Regions from separate parts of the Streptomyces sp. NPDC045678 genome, predicted to be linked through region 1. Evidence: riboswitches for the same ligand, from Rfam matches in the RefSeq annotation. Region 1 holds a riboswitch; each other region holds the start of a gene.
The links. A riboswitch is a leader RNA that binds a small molecule or an ion and turns the genes downstream of it on or off. The one in region 1 is predicted to bind S-adenosylmethionine.

Region 1 (3,961 bases):
GCCGGGTGGGTCAGTCGCGGCGCCTGCGGGCCGCGACGATCACCAGTACGCCGAGCCCGCAGAGCGCCGCCGCGGCCCCGCCGAGGAGCAGGGTCCGGGAGCTGCCCGTCTCGGCGAGCACGTCGCCGGCGCGCCGGGCCCTGGCGCGGTCGCTGTCCGGCACCTCGGAGGTCTTGGCGTCAACGCTCAGGTCGTTGCGGTACTTGGGGCCGACCGCGCCGTCGTCCTCGCTGAGGAAGCGGGTGTCGGTCCGGCGCTCGACGACCTTCGCGGCCACGACCTTCGCGGCGACGACCTCCGCGGCGACGGGCGCCGCGGTCGCGGTGAGGAACCCGGCGGCGACCGTGGCGGCGGCGAGCGTCAGCACGCCCGCCCGCCGCACGACTCTCAGGGCATCTTCTGCCCACATGCATCTGACCCACATAAAGGGAAATGTAGGCAAAGCGCATGATATTCGGCTGTTACGCCACGCGACGGTGCGCATACTCGGAGATATCGGCCATCGGCGGCCGCTCCTCCGTGTCCACCGGGTGGGTCCTCGGCTCGAACCCGTGCTCCCCGCGGACGAACTGCGTGAGCTCGGGACGTACGAGATGACCGCGCGCCAGCCGCACCTGCGCCGTCCGGTAGATCGCCGCCGCCATCCGCCCGAGCGCCTGCCCGTCCTGGTGCCGGTGCCTGCGCACCCCCACGTCGACCTGCGCCAGCGCGTCCAGACCCACGGTGTGCAGCGCGTCGACGAGCAGGCCGAGCTCCACGCCGTACCCGACGGGGAACGGCAGCCGTTCCAGGAGCGACCTGCGCGCCGCGTACTCGCCGCCCAGCGGCTGCACGAACCCGGCGAGCCGCGGCCAGTGCATGTTCAGGAGCGGCCGCGCCATCAGCTCCGTCACCCGGCCGCCCTGCCCGTCCGCCCCCGCGAGCGGACGGTCGTACATCGCCTTCACGAACGCCACGTCCGGGTCGGTGAGCAGCGGGCCGACTATCCCGGCGACGAAGTCCGCCGAGAACTCCTTCAGGTCCGCGTCGACGAACGCCACGATGTCGCCGCTCGTCGCGAGCAGCGAGCGCCACAGCACCTCGCCCTTGCCCGCGACGGCCGGCAGGCGCGGCAGGATCACGTCGCGGTGGACGACCTTGGCGCCCGCGGCGGCGGCGACCTCCGCCGTACGGTCCTTCGAGCCGGAGTCGACCACCAGGAGCTCGTCGACCAGCGGAACCTTCTCCATCAGCTCGCGGCGGATCTCGGCGACGATCTCACCGACCGTCCCCTCCTCGTCGAGCGCGGGCAGTACGACGCTCACCGACGCGCCGCCCGTCCTTTTGGCGGCGGCCAGCAGGTCCCGCGGGCGGTCGGCGACGGACCAGGAACGCCTGCTCAGCCAGTGCTCGACCTCTTCCAGCACGGTCGTGGTCCTCCCATATGTGATCCATCTCGCGGTTCGGACGACTATCTCAAGGGTCCGGGGCTTCGGTTACAGTCTTGAACAACGCCGGTGGCCATCGCATGTCGGGGTCACCACCGCGTTCTCGGACAAGATCTGAGATTCACAACTGAAACCCATAATCGAATACCGCTCATCCAGAGGGGCAGAGGGATACGGCCCGTTGAAGCCCCGGCAACCACCCAGTCGGTCTCGCGCAGACAAGCGCAGCGAGGCTCCCGGCTGGCGAAGGTGCCAATTCCGTCTCGCGGCGAGATGCGTCGCGAGGAAGATGAGGAGAAAGGGCCTCGCCTCCATGGCTGTGCAGACTGTCGCCACCGAAAGCACCACCTCTTCCGTAGACCTCGGGCCCGCCTCCGGCCTCTCCTGCCGTGAGTGCGGCACCAAGTTCCCGCTCGGCCCGATCTTCGCCTGCGCCGAGTGTTTCGGGCCCCTCGAAGTCGCGTACGACCTGCCGCTCGGCGACCCGGAGGCCCTGCGCAAGCAGATCGAGGCCGGCCCCGCCAACATCTGGCGCTACGCCCCGCTCCTGCCCGTCCCCGCCGACGTGGCCGACAAGCCGAACCTGAACCCCGGCTGGACCAAGCTCGTCAAGGCCGACAACCTCGCCAGGGAACTCGGCGTGCAACAGGGCAAGTTGTTCGTCAAGGACGACTCCGGCAACCCCACGCACTCCTTCAAGGACCGCGTCGTCGCGCAGGCGCTCGAAGCGGCGCGCGCCTTCGGCTTCACCACGCTGTCCTGCTCCTCCACGGGCAACCTCGCCGGCGCGGTGGGCGCCGCCGCGGCCCGCGCCGGCTTCCGGTCCTGCGTGTTCATCCCGCACGACCTGGAGCAGGGCAAGGTCGTCATGGCCGCGGTCTACGGCGGCGAGCTCGTCGGCATCGAGGGCAACTACGACGACGTGAACCGCTTCTGCTCCGAGCTCATCGGCGACCCGCTGGGCGAGGGCTGGGGCTTCGTCAACGTCAACCTGCGGCCGTACTACGGCGAGGGCTCCAAGACCCTGGCGTACGAGATCTGCGAGCAGCTCGGCTGGGAGCTCCCCGACCAGCTGGTCATCCCGATCGCCTCCGGCTCGCAGCTCACGAAGATCGACAAGGGGCTCAAGGAGCTCATCGCCCTCGGCCTCGTCGAGGACAAGCCCTACAAGATCTTCGGCGCGCAGGCGGAAGGGTGCTCGCCGGTGTCGGCGGCGTTCAAGGCGGGCCACGACGTGGTCCGTCCGCAGAAGCCGAACACGATCGCCAAGTCCCTCGCGATCGGCAACCCGGCCGACGGGCCGTACGTGCTGGACATCGCGCGGCGTACGGGCGGTGCGGTGGAGGACGTCGACGACGAGCAGGTCGTCGACGCGATCAAGCTTCTCGCCCGCACGGAAGGGATCTTCGCGGAGACCGCGGGCGGGGTGACGGTGGGCGTCACGAAGAAGCTCGTCGAGGCGGGCCTCATCGACCCGTCCCTCACCACGGTCGTGCTCAACACGGGGGACGGCCTCAAGACGCTCGACGCTGTCGCCGAGACGTCGCAGGCCACCGCCACGATCAAGCCGAGCCTTGAGGCGTTCCGCTCCGCGGGGCTCGCCGGTTAGTCGCCGTAGGGCCCTGTGTCCGCCGCCGGCTGCGGGCCCGTGGTCCGTCCTCGCGCAGTTCCCCGCGCCCCTTCCAGGGGCGCCTCTCTCCGCCCCCGTACTTCTGAGGTGAATCCGATGAGCGTCAACGTCCGTATCCCCACCATTCTCCGCACCTACACCGGCGGCAAGGCCGAGGTCGCCGCTGAGGGGGCGAACCTCGGGGAGGTCATCGCCGACCTGGAGAAGAACCACACCGGCATCGCCGCCCGCGTCCTGGACGACCAGGGCAAGCTGCGCCGCTTCGTCAACGTGTACGTGAACGACGACGACGTCCGTTTTGAGCAGGGTCTGGAGACGGCCACGCCGGACGGCGCGGGCGTCTCGATCATTCCCGCCGTCGCCGGCGGCTGATCTTTTCGCAAGCACCCTGCGTTATCTGAATTGCCCCCTCCGCGAGAGAAACGGAGGGGGCAATTCTGCATGGTTGAGCGCGGTACAGTTGGGAAGCACGCTCCGCCACTCTTGCCGAGCGCATATACGAAGTCGGCCTCTTGCCGACAAGAAGCAGCCAAAGAGCACCGCCCATTTGAACCTTTTGCGGCTTTTGCCTGGCCCGACTTGCCCTGAATTCGGACGGAATCTCCGTATATTACCGATCGGGCGTGCCCAGAATTCTCGTCCGATTGACCTGTTGCAGACGGCAGTTGGACAGATACATTCAGCGGCGGTCGACGCGTTCCGGCGCACACCCCTACCAGTGGGGGGTGAGGTCTGACCCGGGTCCGCGAAGTGCGGTCCTGTGCAAGGGCCAGTAATAGGGGAGTTAGGCATGGCTCAGGGCACCGTCAAGTGGTTCAACGCGGAGAAGGGGTACGGCTTCATCGCGGTCGACGGTGGTGCGGATGTTTTCGTCCACTACAGCGCGATCCAGATGGACGGTTAC
Region 2 (3,961 bases), on a different contig from region 1:
CGCACGTGCCGCGGGAAGCCGTGATCAAGGAGGATCTGCTGCGCGGCGGCATCGCCTTCGACGAGTCGGCGCTCAGCGACAACGAGAACGGCGAGGTCAAGCCGAAGTCGTACTTCATCTTCTCCTTCGACCACGGCACGCTGCCCGAGCTGGGCGCCGCCGCCCTGCGCCGCCCGCCGGAGGAGATCGTCCTCACCGGCGGCCCGTACGGGCTGCGCCGCACCGTCGTCTCGGTGCGCGTCAACCCGTCCTCGCCCTACCGGGTCGCCGCCGACGACCACGGCGTGCTCGGCCTGTACCTGGACGGGGCGCGGATCTCCGACGTCGGCCTGCCCCCGATGCCGGACTACTACCGGCACACGCTGGAGAACGGCAAGTCGGTGATGGAGGTGGCGCCCACCATTCAATGGGGCTACCTCATCTACCTGACGGTCTTCCGGGTCTGCCAGTACTTCGGCGCCAAGGAGGAGTGCCAGTACTGCGACATCAACCACAACTGGCGCCAGCAGAAGGCGGCGGGCCGCCCCTACACCGGCGTGAAGCCGATGGACGAGGTCCTCGAAGCCCTCGCCATCATCGACAAGTACGACACGAACAAGTCCTCCACCGCGTACACGCTCACCGGCGGCGCCATCACCACGCGGCTCCAGGGCAAGGACGAGGCCGACTTCTACGGGCAGTACGCGAAGGCCATCGAGGAGCGCTTCCCGGGCCGTTGGATCGGCAAGGTCGTCGCCCAGGCGCTGCCCAAGGAGGACGTGCAGCGCTTCCACGACTACGGAGTGCGGATCTACCATCCGAACTACGAGGTCTGGGACCCGTACCTGTTCGAGCGGTACTGCCCCGGCAAGGAGCGGTACGTCGGCCGTGACGAGTGGCACCGCCGCATCCTGGACTCCGCGGAGGTGTTCGGACCGCGCAACGTGATCCCGAACTTCGTCGCGGGCGTCGAGATGGCCGAGCCGTTCGGCTTCAAGACGGTCGACGAGGCCATCGACTCCACCGTCGAGGGCCTGCAGTACTTCATGTCGCGCGGCATCACGCCCCGCTTCACGACCTGGTGCCCGGAGCCCACGACGCCGCTCGGCAAGGCGAACCCGCAGGGCGCGCCGCTGGAGTACCACGTGCGGCTCCTGGAGGCGTACCGCGCGACGATGGAGGCCAACGGCCTCTCCTCGCCGCCCGGCTACGGCCCCGCGGGCCCCGGCAACGCGGTCTTCTCGGTCAGCTCCTTCATGGACAGCCTGCCCGCGGAAGCGGCCGCACCGGAGGACGCGATTACTCCCGCGACGTCCCGCTAGGCGAAGTGTTACGGTCGGGGCGGGTCACGAGTTCCAGTGTCAAGCCCCGGCTCGCTGGACGGCACCCCGCTCCGTCGCGGGTGCCCCGGGTGACGACCCGCCCCGTGCGACGCGCACGGGGAACGGCGGATCACCGGGTCGGCGAAACCCGGGGTCCACGACCTCGGAGGCACCCCATGACGCATTCCCCCGCGCACGACACCCGTGACACCTCGGTCGACGTGCTCCTGTCCTCGTACGACGTCGCGGACGACGGCCGCATCGCTCTCCACGTGCTCGGCCCGACCAGGGGCGTCCCCGCGGCCCTGTGGACGCGCGACCCGCAGCACCTGCGCCGCCTGCTGCGCGAGCACAAGGGCCTCGCCCAGTGGCAGCCCCACCGGAACGTGCTGAAGCTGCGGTGCGACAGGGCCGGCGCGACGCTGGTCGGCGTGGCCGGCGGGACCGGCCACGAGGCCCCTCGCGGCTGACCAAGATCACCGGTTCGTAGGATGACGGCGTGATCCGGGTGCGGGCGATCCCCGCGCCCGGGCGGCGCGACAGTCAGCCACCCAGAGCCGGAGGTCCCCGTGCAGCACCCCGTCACCGTCGTCACCGGCGGAAGCCGCGGTATCGGCGCCGCTGTCAGCGCCCGTCTCGCCGAGGACGGCCACGACGTCGTCATCGGCTACCGCTCCAACGCGGCCGCCGCCGAGAAGGCCGCCGACGCGGTCCGCGCCGCAGGCCGCCGCAGCGTCACCGTCGAGGTCGACACCGCCGACGAGACCGACGTCGACCGCCTCTTCGACGCCGCCGCAGGGCTCGGCCCTGTCACAGGACTGGTCAACAACGCCGGGGTCAGCGGCCCCGTCGGGCTCCTCGCCGACGCCGACGCCGAGGACATGCGCCGGGCGCTCGAAGTGAACGTACTCGGCTATCTGCTCTGCGCCCGGCGCGCGGTACGGGACATGAAGGCCAACGGCGGCGGCGCCATCGTGAACGTCTCGTCGGCCGCCGCCACCCTGGGTGCCCCCGGCGAGTACGTCCACTACGCCGCCGCCAAGGGCGCCGTCGACACCATGACGGTCGGCCTGTCCAAGGAGGTCGCCGGGGACGGCATCCGGGTCAACGCCGTCGCCCCCGGCGTCATCTGGACCGAGTTCCACGCCGACCCCGAGCGTCCCGCCAAGCTCGCCGCGGGCATCCCCCTCGGGCGCTCCGGTCAGCCCTCCGAGATCGCGGCGGCCGTCGCCTGGCTGCTCTCGGACGAAGCCTCGTACGCCACCGGCACCGTGCTGCGGGTCGCGGGCGGACGCTGACGCGTCCCGGTCGGCCGCTCGTACGATGAGCGCATGATCAGTGGAGCGGTCGACCTCGTGCAAGGCGTCCTCATCCGGCCCCTCGCCCTCGACGACGCGGCGGCCCTGGCCCGCGCCTACCGGCGCAACCGCGACCACCTCGGCCCCTGGGAACCGGACCGTCCCGCCGCCTTCTACACCCCGGAGGGGCAGGCCGAGCGGGTCCGTGTGCAGCTCGCGGACGGCCGTGCGGGCCGGTCCGCGCACTGGGTGCTGGTCAGCGGCGCCGAGATCGTCGGCCACGCGGCCGTCTCGAACATCGTGCTCGGCCCGGCCCGCAGCGGAAACCTCGGCTACTGGATCGACGCCGAACACGTGGGCCGCGGTCTCGCCTCCGCCGCCGCGCGGCACGCCTGCGCGGCGGCCGACACCCAACTAGGCCTGCACCGCGTCGAGGCGGGCACCCTGATGCACAACACCGCGTCGCAGCGCGTGCTCAGGAAGTGCGGCTTCGAGGAGTACGGGGTCGCGCCCTCCTTCCTCTACATCAACGGCGCCTGGCGCGACCACCGGCTCTTCCAGAAGATCCTCAACGACCGCCCGCTGTGAGCGAAGGCCGTTCTGTGCTCGCCGGTGCGAGACTGGTCCGGTGACACAGAGCGAGCGGAAGACCGAGCGGCGCCTGGAAGAGACCATCCTGGAGCTGCTGGACCGCCGGGCCCCGGACGCCACGATCTGTCCCTCGGACGCCGCGCGGGCGGCCCACGACGGGGACGACGACGGGTGGCGCGCACTGATGGAGCCCGCCCGGCGCGCGGCCCGGAGCCTGGTCGAGGCCGGCAAGGTGGAGATCACGCAGAGCGGCGAGCGGGTCGACCCGGCGGAAGCCCGCGGCCCCATCCGCATCCGCCGGATCCGGTAGGACTCCGTTCACCCGCTGTGCCGCGCACAACCATCGGCTGTTTCCGCGTGTCTCCGAGGTGAGTCACGTCCGCGTGCACGCCTTTCGACCACGTGCGCGCCCAAGGAGGAACCGTGGGCATCCGCCGACCCGCCCTGTCGACCGCCACCTCGACCGCCGTGGCCGCGGCCCTGATCGGTTCGCTCGGCGTGCCGGTCCTGGCGGGCACCGCGTCCGCGAGGACCGCGTCCGAGAAGGGCGCCGCCGCCACCGTACGAGAGGACTTCGACGGCGACGGCTACCAGGACGTCGCCGTGGCCGCGCCCGGCGCCACCGTCGGCGGGCACGCCTGGGCCGGCTACATCACCCTCAGGTACGGCTCCGCGCACGGCCCCGACCCCGCCCGCACCACGGTCATCGACCAGAACAGCCCCGGCGTGCCCGGCGCCCCCGGCGACAACCAGGGCTTCGGCTACGCGTTG
Region 3 (3,961 bases), on a different contig from region 1:
GTCGTCCCCGCGGAGGGCGCCCTCGACCACCGGGCGCCGCGCGGACGATCGTGCTCGGCTCACGCCTGCCCGCTCAGGCGGCGCCGGTGTCCGGCACGCAACGCCCGTCCTCGGTGCGGTAGCTCCACCGCGCGCCGTCCGCGACCAGTTCCCCGACGGCGCGCACGAAGCGCTCGACGTGCTCGTCGGGAGTGCCCGCGCCGAAGCTCACGCGGATCGCGTTCAGCGACTTCTCGCCGGGCGCGGCCTCGGGGGCGCCGCACTCGCCGGGCTCGTCGGGCTCGCTGTCGAGCAGGGTGCGCACCAGCGGGTGGGCGCAGAACAGGCCGTCGCGTACGCCGATGCCGTACTCGGCGGAGAGCGCGGCGGCGAAGTGCGAGCTGTTCCAGCCGTCCACGACGAAGGAGATGACGCCCACGCGCGGCGCGTCGTCGCCGAAGAGGGAGAGGACCCGCACCTGCGGCACCTCGGCGAGCCCCTCGCGGACCTTCCGGATGAGGTGCTGCTCGCGGGCGACGAGCTCGTCGAAGCCCGCGTCGGTGAGCGCCTTGCAGGCGGAGGCGATGGAGTAGACGCCGATGACGTTCGGGGAGCCTGCCTCGTGGCGGGCGGCGGTGTCGTGCCACTCCACGTCCACGCCGCCGCCCGCTTCCCTGGGGCGTCGCGTCACCTTCCGCGAGGCGCCGCCGCCCGCGAGGTAGGGCTCGGCGTCGCGCAGCCAGTCGGAGCGGCCGGCGAGGACACCGGAGCCGAAGGGCGCGTACAGCTTGTGGCCGGAGAACGCGACCCAGTCGACGTCCAACTCATCGACGGAGACGGGGTGGTGGGGCGCAAGCTGTGCGGCGTCGAGCACGATGCGGGCACCGTGCGCGTGAGCGGCCGCCGCCAGCTCGCGCACCGGCCAGAGCTCACCGGTCACGTTGGAGGCACCGGTGACGCAGACGAGAGCCTGCCCGTAGGGGTCGCGGTCGGCGAGTGCGCGCTCCAGGGTGTGGACGGCCTCGTCGGGGGTGCGCGGCGCGTCGAGGTAGGTGACGCGGGCGTCCCGCCACGGCAGCAGCGAGGCGTGGTGCTCGGTCTCGAAGACGAAGACCTGGCAGTCGGCGGGCAGGGCGGCGGCGAGGAGGTTCAGGGAGTCGGTGGTGGAGCGCGTGAAGACCACCTGGTCGCCCTCGCGGCAGCCGAGGAACTCGGCGACGGTCTTACGGGAGTTCTCGAAGAGGTCGGTCGACAGCTGCGAGAGGTACCCGGCGCCGCGGTGCACGCTGCCGTAGTACGGGGCGTACGCGGCCACGTCGTCCCACACGCGCTGCAGCGCCGGCGCGCTCGCCGCGTAGTCGAGCGCCGCGTAGGTCACCTCACCGCCGGTGACCAGCGGAACGGTGACGTCCCGGCCGAGGACGGCGAGCGGGGCACAGACGGACGAGTCGGCGGCAACAGCGGAAACGGACATGGCGAACTCCCGTAAGAGGCAAGTGAGTTCACTGCGACGACGGCCGGGCCCGAGGCCTGCGGCGGTGCAGTGATGAAGAGAAGAAGGGTGCGCGGAGAGGGGCCGAAGGCCCTAGCACATTCGCTTGCTCACGAGACTGCTCCCTTGAGGACCAGGACCCCAGGGCTGTGACATTCACCGATGTCCAGGGGTCCGCGCTTGCCATACGCCTCGCTGCGTACGGCCTGGTCTTCACCCGGGGCACCCCGCCACGGACGGAGGGTTGCCGGACAGCGGGCCGGGGCCGTAGTCGCTGTCACTCATGACCTGTGCAGCATCCTGCCACACGATCTTCGGCGCGCAAGGCGCAGTCCAGATTCCGGACTGCGCCGTGCGTCACATCGCCGCGCCGAAGGAGGGAACTTCTCAGCGGATTCCTCAGTGGATTCCTCAGCGGTTGCTGGCGGACACCCAGCGCTCCAGGGCCCGCTTCGCGGCCCCCGAGTCGATCGCCTGCGCCGCCTTCGCCATGCCGGCGCCGATCTGCTCCACGAGGGGCTGATCGGTGGGCGTGAGGGCGACCAGGGCCGCCGCCGAGTTCAGCAGCACCGCGTCCCGCACGGGCCCGGTCTCCCCGTCGAGCAGCCGCAGCGCGACCTCCGCGTTGTACGAGGCGTCGGCGCCCCGCAGCGCCTCGACGGGCACCAGGCCGATCCCGACGTCCCGCGGGTCGAACGCCTCCTCGCGCACGGCGCCGTCCCGCACCGTCCAGACCCGCGAGGTGGCGGTCGTCGTCAGCTCGTCGAGCCCGTCGTCGCCGCGGAAGACGAGGGACGAGTGGCCCCGCTCGGCGAAGACCCCGGCCACGATGGGCGCCATCCGCGGGTCGGCGACACCGACCGCCTGGGCGCGCACCTTCGCCGGGTTGGTGAGGGGGCCGAGCAGGTTGAAGACGGTGCGGATGCCGAGCTGGCTGCGGGCGCCGCCCGCGTGGCGCAGCGCGGGGTGGAACTTCACGGCGAAGCAGAAGGTGATGCCCGCCTCCTCGGCGACCTCGACCACCCGCTGAGGGGTGAGGTCCAGGTTGACGCCGAGCTTCTCCAGTACGTCGGAGGCGCCGGACGCGCTGGAGGCGGCGCGGTTGCCGTGCTTGACGACCTTCGCGCCGGTGCCCGCGACGACGATCGCGGACATGGTCGAGATGTTGACGGTCTTGGCGCCGTCGCCGCCGGTACCGACGATGTCGACGGTCGGGCCCGGCACGTCGATGACGTTGGCGTGCGCGTACATGGCGCGTACCAGGCCGGAGATCTCCTCGACGGTCTCGCCCTTGGCCCGTAGGGCGACCACGAACCCCGCGATCTGGGCGTCGGTGGCCTCGCCGCGCATGATGCGGTCCATGGCCCAGGCCGTGTCGTCGGCGCTCTGGTCGCGCCCGTCGAGCAGGCCGTTCAGTACGTCGGGCCAGGAACGGTCCGCCGCGGTGTCGCCTCCTGCGGGGGTCACAGCGCTCATAGCCGCTCCTGGTTTTTTCGTCTGCGTATGGAGGAAACACCCCGCCACGTCGGGGTGGGACGGTGGGACCACCCTATCCAGCCTCCGGGACGGCAAAGAGCCCCGTCCATGCAATGGACGGGGCTCCTGCCGTGGCGACCTTTTGGTCAGAGCTTCAGAGCTTCAGATGATCAGTGGTGGCCGTGGCCGCTCGTGATCTCCTTGTACTCGTCGGGGGTGGGCTTGGGGATCTGGCCCTCTTCCCCGTAGTAGCCCTTGGAGAGCTTCGCCCGGAGCTTCTGCGGACCGGACAGCTTGCGCTCGACACCGTTCTCGTCGACCGCGGGGCCGAGCTCGACCGGCTTGTACTGCTCGTGCGCGGTGAGCGTGTGCAGCTGCTCCTTGCTGAGCGGCTCGTGGACCTCGATGAACTCACCGTGCGGCAGCCGCTTGATGAGACCCGACTCGCGGCCGTGCAGCACCTTGTCCTTGTCGCGCCGCTGCAGACCCAGGCAGATCCGCTTGGTCACGATGAAGGCGATGACCGGTCCGGCGAAGAAGGCGATCCGGACGAACCAGGTGATCGCGTTCAGCGACAGGTGGAAGTGCGTGGCCCACAGGTCGTTGCCACCACCGACCAGCATGACCATGTACGCGGTGATCCAGGCGACACCGAAGGCCGTACGGGTCGGGGCGTTGCGCGGGCGGTCCAGGATGTGGTGCTCGCGCTTGTCGCCGGTGACCCAGGACTCGATGAACGGGTAGACCGCGATGGCCACGAGGACCAGCGGGAAGACCACGACCAGCGGGATGAACACGCCCAGGGCGAGCGTGTGGCCCCAGAGGTTGATCTCCCAGCCGGGCATCACACGGATCAGACCCTCGGCGAAGCCCATGTACCAGTCGGGCTGGGCGCCGGTGGACACCTGGTCCGGGCGGTACGGGCCGATGGCCCAGATCGGGTTGATCGAGGCGATCGCCGCGATGACCGCGATGACACCGAAGACCAGGAAGAAGAAGCCTCCGGCCTTGGCC

Region 2: another riboswitch for S-adenosylmethionine. It lies ahead of AC07DO_RS38640 (hypothetical protein); the one in region 1 lies ahead of thrC (threonine synthase).
Region 3: another riboswitch for S-adenosylmethionine. It lies ahead of AC07DO_RS04850 (aminotransferase class V-fold PLP-dependent enzyme); the one in region 1 lies ahead of thrC (threonine synthase).

Annotation. Positions count from the first base shown of each region.
Region 1 is NZ_JBWKJS010000005.1:502,541-506,501, reverse strand. Features, by position in the region: gene AC07DO_RS20350 (hypothetical protein) at 11-409, opposite strand; gene AC07DO_RS20345 (glucosyl-3-phosphoglycerate synthase) at 462-1,406, opposite strand; SAM riboswitch class I at 1,576-1,723, shown strand; gene thrC (threonine synthase) at 1,741-3,036, shown strand; gene AC07DO_RS20335 (MoaD/ThiS family protein) at 3,154-3,429, shown strand; gene AC07DO_RS20330 (cold-shock protein) at 3,848-3,961, shown strand, end outside.
Region 2 is NZ_JBWKJS010000016.1:20,288-24,248, forward strand. Features, by position in the region: gene AC07DO_RS38635 (radical SAM protein) at 1-1,301, shown strand, start outside; SAM riboswitch class IV at 1,324-1,433, shown strand; gene AC07DO_RS38640 (hypothetical protein) at 1,478-1,771, shown strand; gene AC07DO_RS38645 (SDR family oxidoreductase) at 1,871-2,599, shown strand; gene AC07DO_RS38650 (GNAT family N-acetyltransferase) at 2,633-3,187, shown strand; gene AC07DO_RS38655 (DUF3253 domain-containing protein) at 3,228-3,500, shown strand; gene AC07DO_RS38660 (FG-GAP and VCBS repeat-containing protein) at 3,614-3,961, shown strand, end outside.
Region 3 is NZ_JBWKJS010000001.1:1,101,974-1,105,934, reverse strand. Features, by position in the region: partial or broken gene AC07DO_RS04855 (glycerate kinase) at 1-48, shown strand, start outside; gene AC07DO_RS04850 (aminotransferase class V-fold PLP-dependent enzyme) at 74-1,453, opposite strand; SAM riboswitch class IV at 1,643-1,760, opposite strand; gene trpD (anthranilate phosphoribosyltransferase) at 1,883-2,947, opposite strand; gene qcrB (cytochrome bc1 complex cytochrome b subunit) at 3,118-3,961, opposite strand, start outside.